Regions from separate parts of the Clostridium sp. 19966 genome, predicted to be linked through region 2. Evidence: riboswitches for the same ligand, from Rfam matches in the RefSeq annotation. Region 2 holds a riboswitch; each other region holds the start of a gene.
What was found. Region 2 has a riboswitch for thiamine pyrophosphate ahead of thiD (bifunctional hydroxymethylpyrimidine kinase/phosphomethylpyrimidine kinase). Riboswitches for the same ligand answer to the same signal wherever they lie in the genome.

Region 1 (5,125 bases), on a different contig from region 2:
ATATAATTTGCATATACATAAGCCTCTATATCATGCTGAGTAAGCTTATAATCTTTCCCCCTGCCTATGGGTTTTATAACATCTGCATGATAGTTCAGTTTTAAATCAAATTTGATGAAATTTATTAATTTATTGATTTCTTCATCTGTCTTATTATTTACTACTATGTTTACGGCTATGTTATCAGTTTTACTTTTTACCTTTTTAATATTAGCTATAGTTTCTTCAAATGCATTTCTCTTGCCTCGAAATTGATCATGTTTATCAGCATCAGCATAATCAAGACTGGTATTAACATGGACAGCACATTCAACTATTGTTTTCAAATTTTCCTCAGACAGCACAGTAAGATTAGAATACACAGTAATCAAAAAACCTTTCTTCCACAAATACCTTATAATATCGTTGATATCTTCTCTAAGAAAGGGTTCCCCTCCCGTGATTTGAAAAGTATAGGCTCCCAGCTCTGCAGCTTCATCAATCAAGCTGCAAATCTTCTCATAGCTTAAGCTGTCTTCTTCTTTTCCCGAAGCATTGGCATAACAATGCTGGCAGTATAGATTGCATTTCTTGCTTATCTCTAAAAATACTCTTTTCAATGGAAATTCCTTATTCATAATCCTTATATTTGAGCACTTGCAAGGTGTGGGATACGATATAATAAATTTTTTACCCTTCAAATCCTCAATCAAAGAAGCTTCATATAATTCATCGATGGAACTGTCTTCCATACATTCATCATGGAGCATGGATAATAATATAAACATATCTTCATTAAAAAAGTACTTGTCTTTAGTCTTCCTATTAAAAGCAAAATACGTATCTTCAACGGTATTTGCCACTAAAATGAAATCATAATTAAAATAATACAATATATCCCTCCCCTTAAAATTCAGTAATTGGCCTCTGTTTTAAGTCAGAGTTGTTTTTTACACTGACTTAAAGCAGAGCCAAAACACTTTTATTTTAGGAATTTTGCTTATAGTTCAACTGGTAAGCAAGCACCTGTTGCGCATACTACTTTAGTCTTTTTGTCTTTGCTGGTATTATTTACGAAGGCTGGATTTAATTTAACTTTGTTCTTTTTGTTTTCCACTTTACACCACTCCTTTCAACATAGTAATTATAAATTGCTTTACATAATTTACTTATAAATTATGCTGGCAAATTTTTAACAGCTTTTATATGTAATGATTAAAAATAAAGGAATAGTACCAAATGCTTAATAGTAATTTCATTATGATTTAATAGCTTTGAAATGCAGGTTATGGACATATCACTAGTAAAAGTGTTTTGTTCATGTACTGAATTCCATGAACAAAAGCACCTTTAGTTCAGGAATTTAGATTAGTCATTATTTACTAGACAGGAACCAGTAGCACATACTATTTTTGTCTTTTTATCCTTGCTAGTGTTATTTACGAAGGCTGGATTTAATTTAATCTTTTTAGATTTATTTTCCATTTATACCATTCCTTTCATATGGTATATTATAAGTTATTTTACATAATATATCAATATTCATTGTGAATGTAAGCAAATTTTTTAACAGTTTTATATATTTTTTAGCTTTTTTTGCAGTTTCCATATGTAAAAATCAAAAAATATATGAATTTTATGATAAACTGATTAAGGGTGATTTTGTTATGAAAAAGTTATTAAAAGTTGTAGGAGCAATTATTGAAAATGAGAATAAAGAAATATTGTGTGCTCTTCGCTCTCCAAAGATGAATATGCCAAACCTGTGGGAGTTCCCCGGCGGAAAGATTGAAAAAGGCGAGGATTTGAAAGCAGCTATAGAAAGAGAAATAAGAGAAGAACTTGATTGTAGAGTTGAATTTATAGAAGAGTTTAATGATAATACTCATGAATATGAAGCCTTTGTAGTAAATTTAATAACCGTGAAATGTAAATTGTCAGAAGGTTTTCCTACTGCTAAGGAGCATTCAAAGCTAATATGGCTCAAGAGAGAAAATTTAGCATCCCTAAAATGGGCCCCTGCAGATATTCCAGCTATGGAGCAGCTAGCTAAAGAGAATACTATGTTTTAAGGGAAGCCTTTAGCTTCCTTAAATACAGGCGGATATGACTGTGTTTACTAAGTAATTGTCTTATATATTGAAATTCTTAACCGTATGTGTTATAATTCTTTTCGAAAAGGGGAGCTTGTATGCAGGCTGAGAGGAAGTTTAAACTTCGACCCACAACTTGATTCGGATAATGCCGACGTAAGGAAATATTTGATTTGTGCTTTTGTTTATATATTTTATGAGTATAGATGGAATATGCCTTATTTAGGTATATTCCATTTTTTATGCTTCAAAGATTTTTTCTTTGGTAAGTGATAGAGGAGCGTCTTGAACTTATATAGCAAAAATATAACTAAATAGCGAGGGAACTTGTGTTTCAAGGTGAGAGGAAGCTTTTGAGCTTCGACCGAATTATATGGCCTATGTCATATAGAAAATTGCTATTTAGGTGCACTGCAGCTATACCTTCATGATATGTTTATTTTCTGTATGACGTGGCAGGAAAATAAACATTATTATGGAGGTTTTTTATTATGGAAAGAAACTCAAAATTATTAAACAAAATCATGCTGGCAATGCTGGTTGCTATGGGCGTTGTAATTTCACCAATATTGCGTGTGGAAGGAATGTGCCCTATGTCTAGCGTTATTAACATTGTATGCGCTGTAATTCTTGGACCTTGGTACGCACTTTTATGTGCTGTAATGATAGGAATTATAAGAATGTCACTAATGGGAATCCCACCTTTAGCTTTAACTGGTGCAGTATTTGGCGCTGCCTTATCTGGAATTTTATATAGAAAATCTAATGGAAAGATAATTTTTGCAGTTTTAGGTGAAGTTATAGGAACTGGAATTGTTGGAGCTTTAGCCTCCTATCCTGTGATGAGATTTATCTGGGGCAGATCCGGTCTTACCTGGTTATTTTACATGCCCTTATTTTTTACAGCAACCATTATCGGAGGAACAATTGCTTTCCTATTCCTAAGAGCATTAAGTAAAATAGGAATACTTTCAAAAACTCAAAAAATACTGGGGGCAAAGGTATGTGATAGAGCAAGAAATGATGATAAAGAGCTTACTGCAAATCAAGCATAGTGTTAAGCTTGAAAAGCCACTGATTCACTGCATCACAAATCCAATTTCAATAAATGATTGTGCAAATGTGGTACTTGCTGTTGGCGGAAAACCTATTATGGCGGAGCATCCTTTAGAGGTAGCCGAAATCACTGCTGCTTCAAAGGCATTAGCAGTTAATCTTGGAAATATAACAGATGTTAGAATGAAGTCCATGCTTATTTCAGGAGAGACCGCCAATAAAAATAGTATTCCCCACATAATTGATCTTGTAGGGGCAGGCTGCAGCAAGCTTCGTCTGGATTACGCAAAACAATACATTGAAAAGTGCCATCCCAATATAATTAAGGGCAATATGTCTGAAATAAAGGCACTTTGTAATATCAAAAATACTGCAAAAGGAATTGATGTTGGACAATCCGATATTGTAACAGAGGAAAATATATCTGAAACTATAAGTATGTTAAAAGCATTGTCGTTAAAAACAGGCTCCATTGTTGCAGTCACAGGAATTTTAGATGTAATAACCAATGGCACTTACACTTATATAATAAGAAATGGCTGTGAGATGCTGTCTATGATAACCGGCACAGGCTGCATGCTCACAGCACTTACAGCAAGTTATATTTCCTCTGGAGACCTACTTAATGGAGCTGTTCTAGCGACAGCTCTAATGGGAATATGCGGTGAACTTTCTGAAAATGCCAAAGGTACAGCAAGCTTTAGGACTGAGCTTATAGATAATATATTTAGTATTTCTGATGATACTCTAGTGGAAAAAATTAAATGCACTATCATATAAGTATATTAATATGCACTATGCTTCTTCGTTAGTTGTCCATTAAATAGAAACAGAGCATCCCTTGAATAACTTCTTATTTTTTAGGTTTAAATAAATTGTAATATATCTTATTATTTATTATAATAAGATAATAAAAGAATACGTAAGAATAAAAAAGGAGTGAAGAACATGTCTATACAAACCTATTTAAACTTTAATGGAAATTGCGGCGAAGCATTAGAATTTTATTCTCAAGTTTTTAAAACTGAAAAGCCTAAAATCATGTTATATGGTGATATGCCTGCGAATAAAGCTTTTCCAATGACGGAAGAAACAAAAAAATTAGTGCTCCACGGTGAACTTAAAATTGATGGAAGTACTATCATGTTCTCCGATACAGCACAAGATATGTCCGTAACTTTTGGAAACAACATTAATCTCATATTTACTAGTAAAGACGAGGAAGAAATCAAGAGAATTTTCAATGAATTAAAGACGAATGGTAAGGTAATTATGGAACTTCAAAAAACCTTTTGGAGTAAATGCTACGGTTATATCATAGATAAGTTTGGCATAGGATGGCAGCTTAGCACAGAAGAATAGTCTTAAGTTTCATTTTGGCTAAAAACTTTTTACATAGTTACTCCTAGGCTGATTAAGCTTAGCAAAAATAAGGTCCTTGCAAAATGCAAGGACTTTCCTCTGATGCTCAGAATATCATCCTATTTATTTTTTCTTAACAGCTTTAGTTCCTGAACTATTTTCTTTTTTTCGCTTTTTCCCTTGATTAGTAGAAGAGTCATCTTTTCTGCTCATAAAATATATCCCTCCTAAAATTAAAATTTATTTTTGTTATTACCTTACTATTTTGTCCAATGTACATGTGATGATACTAGTAAATTGATAGCATTCATGTGCTATCGTAGCTATTTTTTCATATAGTCTTCAATCACTTCATATATATTGCTGCTTTCACAAAAACGACATATAGATTCTGCTATTTATTATTATTTCACATCATTTTTGTTAATTCTGCTCTCTTAGTAAGCAGCTTTTTCACTCAGCAAAATTAAGACCAAGACAAAAATAATAACTATCAAAGCTTGTTTTCAAGCAGTCATTAAAAAAGAATTATTGCGGAAAATGTTTTCCGACTATAGGAAAACAAAATTCAGGTGTATCGTTGATAATAGCTTTAAATTCATATCCTTTATCTTTGTAATATTTAATTATTTTCG
Region 2 (5,125 bases):
ACTCAAAAGTTTAGCTCAAAATTGGCTTGGAAATCCAAAGATTGCAATATTTTCAGCGTGCATACCAATTATTTGGCAGTTTGTTGGCTTATACTTTATTATTTTTCTTGCAGCAATACAAAATATTTCTGAATCTTTATTTGAAGCTGCTGAAATTGACGGAGCTACAGAAACACAAAAGTTTATGTCTATAACTTTCCCAATGCTATGGGATACAATTAAAGTAGCTGTGGTTTTATGTATATCAGGAAGTATGAAAGCTTTTGACTTAATTTATGTTATGACTGGCGGTGGACCGGGACGTTCTACAGAACTAATGGCTATTTATATGTACAATAAGACCTTTACTGTTTATAAATATGGCTATGGAAGCGCAGTTTCTCTTGTTATTTTTGTAATTAGCTTATTCTTTATATTATTGAGTCAAAAATTAATGAAAACCAAGGATGTAGTTTAAAGGAGGGTGGGAATTATGCAAAATAATATAACTCATAAAAATATAGATAAAGAAAATGAAAGAAGTAGAATAAAAAATAAAATTGTAAAATTACTTATGTATGCTGTTTTAATAATATTTGGAGTACTTAATATCTATCCTTTAATATGGATGCTTTTTACTTCATTTAGGACAAATCGGGAAATTTCAAGAAGTACTTTTGCACTACCTACTGAATTACATTTTGAAAACTATGTACATGCATGGAAAACTGCAAATATTGGAGAGTATTTTATAAATAGTGTAATCGTAGCTGTAATTTCTATCATAATCACCATATTTATAGGTGCAATGGCGGCCTATGTCCTAGCAAAGTTTAAATTTAAATCAAGCGGATTTATATATGCACTTTTTATTTTTGGTATGATAATACCGGTGCATGCTTTATTGGTGCCTTTATTTATTCAAATGAGATCATTGGGTTTGCTGAATACTAGATGGGCGTTAATAATGCCTTATATAGCTTTTGGATTTCCCATAACTGTATTTATTTTAGTGTCTTTTATGAAGGCTTTTCCTGATGATATTGAAGAAGCAGCAGTAATTGATGGCTGCGGAATACCAAGGCTTTTTCTTCAGATTATTCTTCCTATGACTAGGCCAGCAATTGCAACGGTTACTGTATTAAATTTCCTTACTAATTGGAATGAATTTTCTTTTGCATTAGTGCTCATATCTAACGAAAAATTAAAAACTCTCCCTATAGGACTTGTTAATTTCGTAGGTGGATATTCCAGTGATTATTCTCAGATGATGGCTGCCATGGTAATAGCGGTAGTACCTACTATAATATTATATATATTCTTACAAGAATATATAATTAAAGGTATGACTCAAGGTGCAGTAAAAGATTAAAAAAGCTGCCGCATCAGTGAAATTGCATGATATAATAAAATAAAAATATTCACTTAAGGATTTGATACTTATGAAAAAAATAATTGGACTTAGGACTGTAAAAACTGCAGTTGGAGCAAGTATATCAATTATAATAGCCGAATTTTTTGGCTTAAAATATGCAGCAGCGGCTGGAGTTATAACTATACTGAGTCTTCAAAATACTAAAAAAGCATCTATAACTATAGCTTTTCAAAGAATTTGTTCCACAGTGCTGGCGTTATTTATAAGTTCTATTTTATTTGTAATTTTGGGATATAACGCTGTTACCTTCGGAGTATACCTTATTATTTTTATTCCAGCCGCTGTATATCTTAAGCTTACAGATGGTATTGTGGTGAGTTCGGTTTTGGTTACTCATTTGTTAGTAGAAAAATCCATAGCTCTCTTCTGGATGAAAAATGAAATGCTGCTTATGGCTATAGGAGCTGGGAGTGCAATATTATTAAATTTTTATATGCCAAACACAGAGAAAAAAATAAAGAATATACAAAAGGAAATAGAGGAATTAATAAAAAAAATACTGCTTAATATGGCCTATACTCTAAGAAACAAGGCTGTTAATATAGAAGAAGAAAAAATGTTTCGAAATCTAGAAGATAAGCTTAGAGAGGGCAGTGAACTAGCTTATAGAAATGTTAATAATTATATATTAAATGATGCAAAATATTATCTTAAGTATATGGAAATGAGGAAGCTTCAGTTTGATATATTAAAATATATGAGAAAACATTTTACTAAATTTTATATGACCTTTGATCAAACTGAGCTGGTAGCTAATGTAACAGAAAAAATAGCAGCTGAGCTTCAGGAATATAATAGAGGATATGCCTTGATAGAGGAATTAAATAAGCTGCTGAAGGAATTTAAGCTGCAAGGACTTCCAAAGACTAGAGAAGAATTTGAAAATAGAGCCATGCTTTATCAGTTCTTAAATGACTTAGAGTATTTTTTAGAGATAAAAATTAATTTTGCAGAGGATATGCTAGAAAAAGACAGTGACAAAGCATAGCATATATGATAGAATTTACGTGAAATAAATAAAAATTAATAATCTGTGCTAGGGGGGCTGATGTATGTCAGCTGAGATAGGGGACGGTATCCCTTGACTCTTACACCTGAACTGGTTAAGACCAGCGTAGGGAAGCAATGGTGTTTAAAAAATGCAGCTTCTGGCTGCATTTTTCATTAATATAACCTTTTGTTAAAAATAGAGCTGAGAATAAACAAAGCTCCCCTTCACAGATTTGATGAGGGGGATTTTTTATGCACAAAAACAGTAGAATATTTACAGCACTTACTATAGCAGGTTCAGATAGCTGCGGAGGAGCAGGAATACAGGCTGATTTAAAGTCTTTTTCAGCAAATGGGGTTTTTGGCATGAGCGTTATTACAGCTATAACAGCTCAAAATACTCAAGGCGTGTTTGCGATTCAAGATATAACTGCGGATATGATAGAGAAGCAAATTGAAGTGATTTTTGATGATATAAAAGTTGATGCTATAAAAATAGGAATGGTATCTAAGATAGAATCAATTAAAGCAATAAGCAATTCTCTGAGAAAAATAGAGAATTTGCCTCCAGTGGTTTTGGATCCTGTGATGGTATCAAAAAGTGGATTTAAACTTCTTTCGGAAGACGCAAAGGAAACATTGATAAAAGAACTATTTCCTTTAGCAAAGCTTATAACTCCTAATTTGCCAGAGGCAGAAGAAATTTTAAATTTAAAAATAGAAAACATACAGAAAATGAAGAAAGCTGCCGAGGAATTAAAAAAATTAGGACCTAAAAATATATTGGTTAAAGGTGGGCATCTTGAAGATGCGGCTACAGATATATTTTTCGATGGAATAGATTTTATAAGCTTTAAGCAAGAGAGAATAAATACTAAAAATACCCATGGAACTGGATGCACTCTTTCTTCAGCTATAGCCGCAAACCTAGCTAAGGGAATGAATATTAAAACAGCGGTTACTGAAGGAAAAAAATATATAACTATGGCTATAGAGCATAGCATTGAATTAGGAAAGGGAGTAGGTCCAACTAATCATTTTTATGACTTATACAGAAAGGCGGGCATGTTAAATGAATAAAAAAATAGGATTTTTTAATATGACAGCTCTTTGGTTTGGAGCGGCCATATCCTTATCTGAAATGATGACTGGAGGACTTTTAACAGATGCTGGATTCAAAAAAGCTGTTATGGGCATATTGATTGGTCATGCAATAGGTGCGGCTATATTAGCCGCTGGAGCATATATAGGAGCTAGTTCAAAGCTTGCCGCTATGGAATCTACTTCTAGATCCTTTGGAAAGCTTGGAACAAAATTATTTGCATCTCTAAATGTGATTCAGCTTATAGGATGGACCACAATTATGATAATAGTTGGGGCAAGAGCCTTTGGGGATGTGAGCAATGGATATTTTGGTATCCAAACTAATCTGGTTTGGGTATTTGTTATTGGAGCTTTGGTATTTTTGTGGATCTTTATGGGCATGAATGGAATGAAATATATAAATACAGGAGCAGTAATTCTTTTGCTTTTTATGACCTTGGTTATGACCATTCAAATTTTTACTGGAAAAAGCGATATAATTAATGCTGGAGGAAAGGGCATGAGTTTAGGAAGTATAATAGAACTCAACGTATTGATGCCTTTATCTTGGCTTCCATTAGCTGGCGATTATACTAGATTTGGTACCAGTAGAAAATTTTCAACTTTAGGATGCTTTTTAGGATATTTTATAGGAAGTTCCTGGATGTATATTGCAGGAGTAGCTTCAAGTTTGGTTACTGGGGACAGCGATCCTACTAAGATATTTACTACTATGCATTTTGGAATAGTTGCGCTTTTGATAATACTTTTGTCAACTATTACAACTACTTTTATGGATGCTTATTCAGCAGGGGTAAGTATTATCAATGTGAGTGATAAAATAGATGAAAAATTAGCTGCGTTATTCATTACGGTGGCAGCTACATTAATGGCTTTATTTTTCCCTATGGAGCAGTATGAAAACTTTTTATATTTTATAGGGTCTGTATTTGCTCCGCTTTTTTCAATAGTTTTTGCAGATTATTTTATATTTAAAAAATATTCTTCAGAGGATAATAAAATATTTAAAATAGATTTGCTGGCAATAGTTTTCTGGGTACTCGGAGTGATTTTGTATTATGAAATAAAAGATATGGACATATTCCTTGGAGTAACAGTTCCAGTTATGCTTGTTACTGCTGCAGTGTACTCTTTATTTAGGGTAATATTAAAAAGAAAGTTTGAAAAACAAATATAAAAATATTTTAAATATATCATTTATCAAAAAAACTCTGCATATCTTTATAATGATAAACTGTTTGTTCATTGAAGGAGGTATGCTATGAGTTTTAAAGATATTATACAAAGTGACAGAAGCAACAGAAATCATGGCAAATTTGAAGGAAGCTTTCTGGAATACCTAGATATAGTAAAAGATAATCTAGACTTAGTTAAGCTTGCTCATAAAAGAATGTATGATATCATCATGGAAAGTGGCTTTGAGATAATAAAACCTGAGGAAAATCCGAGGATTAAAAAGATATACGGAAACGACATAATAAAGAAATATAATTTTTTTAAGGAAGACTTTTTTGGAATAGATAAGATACTTATGAAAATAATGAATTACCTGTATTCGGCATCTATGAGAGGTGAGGAGTCGAGGCAGGTTTTATATCTAGTAGGACCAGTAGGAGC
Region 3 (5,125 bases), on a different contig from region 2:
AACAATCTGATTTAAAGGAAAATATGCCAGCTATTTTTGAATATTTGGCAAACACCTATGAAATTAGCTAAAGAGATTTGATAAATATATATTTAAGTATTATAATTTTATTTAAGGATGTAATTGTGATGCCAATTTCCAAGCTTTTACTATCGCAATTAGCAAATATGCTGTATGGTGATTATAAGGCTTGGAATTTTGCTGTTATTAATAATACATAAGTAAATATATTACGTATTATTAAGCACTAGGTTAAATATATAATTAAATATAATCTGATGTTAAAAGGGAGGAAGCTGAATAGCTTTTAATTATGATTAAAAAAGGTAAGAAGATAAGTTTGCTTTTGGCTGCTATGATAATAAGTGCATCAACGGCGGGATGCAGTAAAATAAATGAAGCTGAAGTAAAATTGGGATTTAAAAACACTGATTTTGAATATATTAAAAATAATAAAGCGGATAAAGTAGTAATAGCTAACACCAGGGACGTGGGATATAAGTTCACAGTAACTGATAAGAGTACCATAATGGATTTGTATGATATATTATCTTCAGCAAAAAAGGCAGAACAAAAATCTCAGTTAGATCCTGATTATACCCTTGAAATATATGAGGGAAAAACCATAAATAAGTTTAACTACGTGGTAGGAGTAGATAAAAAAAACTACGGCAATCTTTATGACAATCAAAAAACTTATATAGTATCCAGCAGATTGGACAATGACATAATAAAGCATCTTTGGGATATAAGAATTCCAAATGACTTTAAAACTACCTATTACGGAACCATAATTCAGTTTATGAAGCAGCACAAGTCTGAGCTTACTAAAAATGGTGGAAGTATAGGCGTAAATATCTTTGATGATACAGATGTGGTAAAGTACATGCTTTCAATGGAAATTGAAGAGTTTAAGTCAGATATATCTAAAACAATTTCATCGGCCCAGCTTGTAAATAAGAATAAGGATAATTTTGATGTTCTTATTACAATGGGTACTCAGGGATATAAAACTAACATATATAAATCTATAATAGATGTTACTTATAAAAAGGATAATAGCGAAAAAAAATACTACGTGGTGAATAAGTATCAAAATGGCAGCTGGGATGTTAAAATAACAGATTCTATGCCAGATGGATTCTAATATTTACAGGAGGAGAAAAAATGAGTAAATGCGATACATGTCCTAGTAAGTCTAGTTGCTCAACCAAGAGCAATAGCTCACAGTGCTCAGTTTTACCAATAAAGCATGGGACTATAAAAAATATAATAGGGATAATAAGCGGCAAAGGTGGAGTGGGTAAGTCTACTGTAACTGGTCTTACCGCTATAGAATTAACGAAGGCTGGGTATAAAGTTGGCGTATTGGATGCGGATATAACAGGACCATCTATGCCTAGAATATTTGGTATAAATAAACAGAGAGCTGAAATAGGCAGGGGACAGGGAGAAGATATAATATTTAAGCCTGTAACCACTTTTAGCGGAATAAAGGTCATATCCATGAACCTTTTAACGGAAGAAGAAGAGCAGCCAGTAATTTGGAGAGGACCTGTAATAAATAATGTATTAAATCAGCTTCTTTCAGATACTGATTGGGGAGATTTAGATTATCTTTTAATAGATATGCCTCCAGGAACTGGTGATACAGCCCTTACTGTAATGCAAAGCTTCCCTATACAATCTTTAGTTATAGTGTCCACACCTCAGGATATGGTATCTATGATAGTTAAGAAAGTTGTAATAATGGCGGAGAAACTTAATGTGCCAATACAAGGTGTAGTAGAGAATATGTCATATGTTCAATGCAAATGTGGAGAGAAAATACAGGTGTTTAGCAAAACTTCAGCAGAGGAACATGCTAAATATTTGGGACTTGAACTTATTGCTGAACTTCCTATAGACCTGGATCTTTCTGAAGCTTTAGGCAGCGGTGAAGTTGAAAGATACATCTTCAGCACAACTAAATATGTGAATATAATTAAAAAATTAGTATAAAATATAAGCATAGAGATTGAGCAAAACAATTTCTATGCTTATTTTAGTATTACAGAAGTAGTGGAGGTGTAAATTATGAAGGCTGAAGTTGATAAGGATACTTGTATTGGGTGTGGATTGTGTCCATCTGTTTGCCCGTCTGTTTTTGACATGGGTGACGATGGGAAGGCAGAATCTGTAGTAGATACGGTTCCAAGCGATGATGAAGATTCAGCAAAGGAGGCTGAAAGCAGTTGTCCTGTAAATGCTATAAGCGTATCTTAGCAGGCGTACAATATACTTATTATTGAGCAAATTTTAAAAACATATATTCAAAAAGGATTGCATTAAAATATTTTAATACAATCCTTTTTAGTTACAAAGTATAATAATCCTTAGATAAGGCTAGTGAGCAGCAGCTAAGCTCTTTGACAACCTTTCTATAGGAAGAACCGCAATAACAACTAGGGTTATTATCAGCTCAGGCAATAAATAGCTGCCGTTATATGTTAAAGAGTACAGATACACATTTTGTGTTCCGGCATCGCTAGCGAAGAAGATAACTCCTGATAAAAAGTGGAATATGAATCTTCCGCTTATGGCAGCTATAGGTGCTATAAATTTCTGATTTCTAAAATAACCAGCTAGTCCTAAACTCATGTATGCAAAAGGATAATCCAAAAGCAGCTGAGCAGGATGCACAATATATGGATCTATAATAAGATTTAAAAGTCCATATACAAATCCAGAAAGAAAACCCACCTCTGGTCCATAAACCAAAGCAAGAAGTATTATAGGAACCATGCTTCCTAAGGTTGTACTTCCTCCAAAGGGTAAGTGTACAAATTTTATAAAGCTTAAAACTACAGAAAGAGCTAAAGCTATACCTATGTGAGTAATCATTCTAGTAGTAAGCTTTACCTTTCTAAATTTATAAATAGCTACTACAACTATAATTATAGCTATTAGGGTAACGATAAAAGCTGGACTTTGGAAAATTGTCTTGAAATTTTCTGCAAAGTTTATTTTTGGCATAAAAAAACCTCCTTTAATATTGAGGGTACTGTAGCATTGAAATAAAAAAACTATCATCCTGGCATAGGACAATAGCTAAAATACATTCAATCACTGCTTCCCTACGCTGGTATTAGCCAGATCAGGTATAAGGGTTGATAAATAAATTCTTTATCTCTCAGCACTGCGGCACCCCTAGCCATATATTTATTTTACCAATATTATATAACTGCTATTAAAAAAAGTCAATTAACTTATCGTTCAGAAGTATGTTATTGTCAAAAGGTATATCTACAGTATCTCCAACTTTTACGCTTTCAGGCAGGGAATTTAATGAAATATCCATAGTATTTCCATTTTCAAAGGCTATGAAAACATCTGTTAAGCTTTTATCTATAATTTTACCTTTCATAATAAAATCACCTCATAGGTATTATTAATCAAAGTTTTAATTAATATACATGAGGTGATTAACCGTAAAGGTCATTAAATACAATTTTAAAAACTTCTAAAGCTTCTTCTATTTTAGGTTGAAGTAAAGATTTTCTATGTTCGTATTCTAGAAGACCAGTTTCAGTTAAAGAATAAATTCTCTGTATCTTCTTATGAGGGTCATCCCAGGCTCCTTTTACAAAATCCTCTTTTTCGAATTTTTTAAGCAGCGGATATATACCTCCAGTGCTAGGCACCCATAAGCCATGAGTGTGCTCCCCAATCTTATGAGATATATCATTTCCATTTGTAGGTCCTAAGCTTAGTATATATAGAACATAAAGAGGGAGCAAACCTTTAGTGAAAACCTGACCTACAGAATCTTTTTCTTTTTGAACCTTTCTCAGCTCAGCTAATTTCTCTTTATATTCTTTGTATAATCTTTTTTCTTCTTCTTTTATTGAATCCTTATCTAAAAATAGATCACTCATATTATAACACCCTTAAAAATTATATAATCATGTAAAGAATACCAGAATAATTATATCATATCTTTTCAATAAGGCTCAACAAAAAATCATCCAATTTCCACGGAGGAATCTTTGTTAATTATGTGCCACCAAATATTGCCTTTGGGAAGAGATATGATTTTATTTTCATTATTTTTAAAGACTACTTGAGATTTTTCGTCTTTCTTTTCCCAAGTTACGCTCTCATATTTTTCTCCATTTATGATATAGGCAGTACCAGCACCGATTAAACCCATGTTTAATCTTAAGTCATCTCTTACCTGCATATCAGAAAATTGTATTACTATTGTTTTAGCAGTTATAGGAGAATTATTTAGCTTATCTATAGCTTCCTCTCCATCCATGTACTTATAATATAGTCCGTTTTCATAGTGATAAGTAGTGGTGTAGCTTTTATTAAATCTTATTGAGATGTCATCGGCCTCTAATTCAGAGTTTGAATCCAGCTTACTATTGAAGTTTGTGAAAATTGATGGAGGTGAAATTTGCTTTTTATCAGCAATCAGCGACCTGATTTTTTCAGAAGAAGTATATAAATTGTGAGGTGCCTTCCTGGATGAATCTCTCCAATAGTAATTTCCATTATGAAGTTCGTTTAGGCTCATAAGATTTTCCTTTTCAATTCTATCCAATGCCTCCGGGCTTCCTCCGCAGTGAGCGAAAGGAAGAGAATATTGAAGAGAAAGAGTTATAAAGTAAGGCCTTACGCTTCGTATAGGACCTATTATGCCTGGAGAGCTGGAGTGGAAAAGAGCAAAAAACCTTGTTATGCCTCCTTCTGCTAATGTTTCATATACTATATCTGCATCTGATAATCCAGATTGAGGCCTAGCAGGCTTTGAGTTTTCTATTATGGCCATGAAAGGAATATTATTGTAAGCCTCCTTGGAAATATTTTTACCTGTGTAAGGTGATATATAAGATAAGTCCTTACTGACAGCTTTTTCTTTTGTTTTATTTTTAATGCTATCATTATTCAATTGAAAAATGCCTGTATAAGCTATTAAGCAAGCAAATAGCAAAAGTGTAAAAGCTATAAAAGTGAATCTAAACTTCTTTATCATAGGTGCCCCCTAAAGATTTCCTTTTAAAATATAGTCTATTCTAAAACTAAAAAAATATGTATTAATTTCTATGTCAACATTTGAATTCCTATAGAAATCGATAAA

Region 1: it holds a riboswitch for thiamine pyrophosphate, as region 2 does, so the genes downstream of both, thiW (energy coupling factor transporter S component ThiW) here and thiD (bifunctional hydroxymethylpyrimidine kinase/phosphomethylpyrimidine kinase) in region 2, are expected to answer to the same signal.
Region 3: it holds a riboswitch for thiamine pyrophosphate, as region 2 does, so the genes downstream of both, thiT (energy-coupled thiamine transporter ThiT) here and thiD (bifunctional hydroxymethylpyrimidine kinase/phosphomethylpyrimidine kinase) in region 2, are expected to answer to the same signal.

Annotation. Positions count from the first base shown of each region.
Region 1 covers NZ_JACTOJ010000023.1:31,937-37,061, forward strand. The annotation lists gene IAI10_RS19220 (radical SAM protein) at 1-872, opposite strand, end outside; gene IAI10_RS19225 ((deoxy)nucleoside triphosphate pyrophosphohydrolase) at 1,647-2,051, shown strand; TPP riboswitch at 2,149-2,255, shown strand; gene thiW (energy coupling factor transporter S component ThiW) at 2,564-3,127, shown strand; gene thiM (hydroxyethylthiazole kinase) at 3,111-3,908, shown strand; gene IAI10_RS19240 (VOC family protein) at 4,077-4,490, shown strand; gene IAI10_RS19245 (polysaccharide deacetylase family protein) at 5,019-5,125, opposite strand, start outside.
Region 2 covers NZ_JACTOJ010000006.1:224,226-229,350, reverse strand. The annotation lists gene IAI10_RS08665 (sugar ABC transporter permease) at 1-457, shown strand, start outside; gene IAI10_RS08660 (carbohydrate ABC transporter permease) at 473-1,351, shown strand; gene IAI10_RS08655 (aromatic acid exporter family protein) at 1,422-2,402, shown strand; TPP riboswitch at 2,443-2,552, shown strand; gene thiD (bifunctional hydroxymethylpyrimidine kinase/phosphomethylpyrimidine kinase) at 2,675-3,484, shown strand; gene cytX (putative hydroxymethylpyrimidine transporter CytX) at 3,477-4,685, shown strand; gene IAI10_RS08640 (PrkA family serine protein kinase) at 4,770-5,125, shown strand, end outside.
Region 3 covers NZ_JACTOJ010000009.1:154,125-159,249, forward strand. The annotation lists gene IAI10_RS11525 (PsbP-related protein) at 1-71, shown strand, start outside; gene IAI10_RS11530 (hypothetical protein) at 314-1,147, shown strand; gene IAI10_RS11535 (Mrp/NBP35 family ATP-binding protein) at 1,168-2,001, shown strand; gene IAI10_RS11540 (ferredoxin) at 2,077-2,265, shown strand; gene thiT (energy-coupled thiamine transporter ThiT) at 2,386-3,015, opposite strand; TPP riboswitch at 3,097-3,201, opposite strand; gene IAI10_RS11550 (hypothetical protein) at 3,230-3,406, opposite strand; gene IAI10_RS11555 (PadR family transcriptional regulator) at 3,465-3,917, opposite strand; gene IAI10_RS11560 (DUF3048 domain-containing protein) at 4,004-5,020, opposite strand.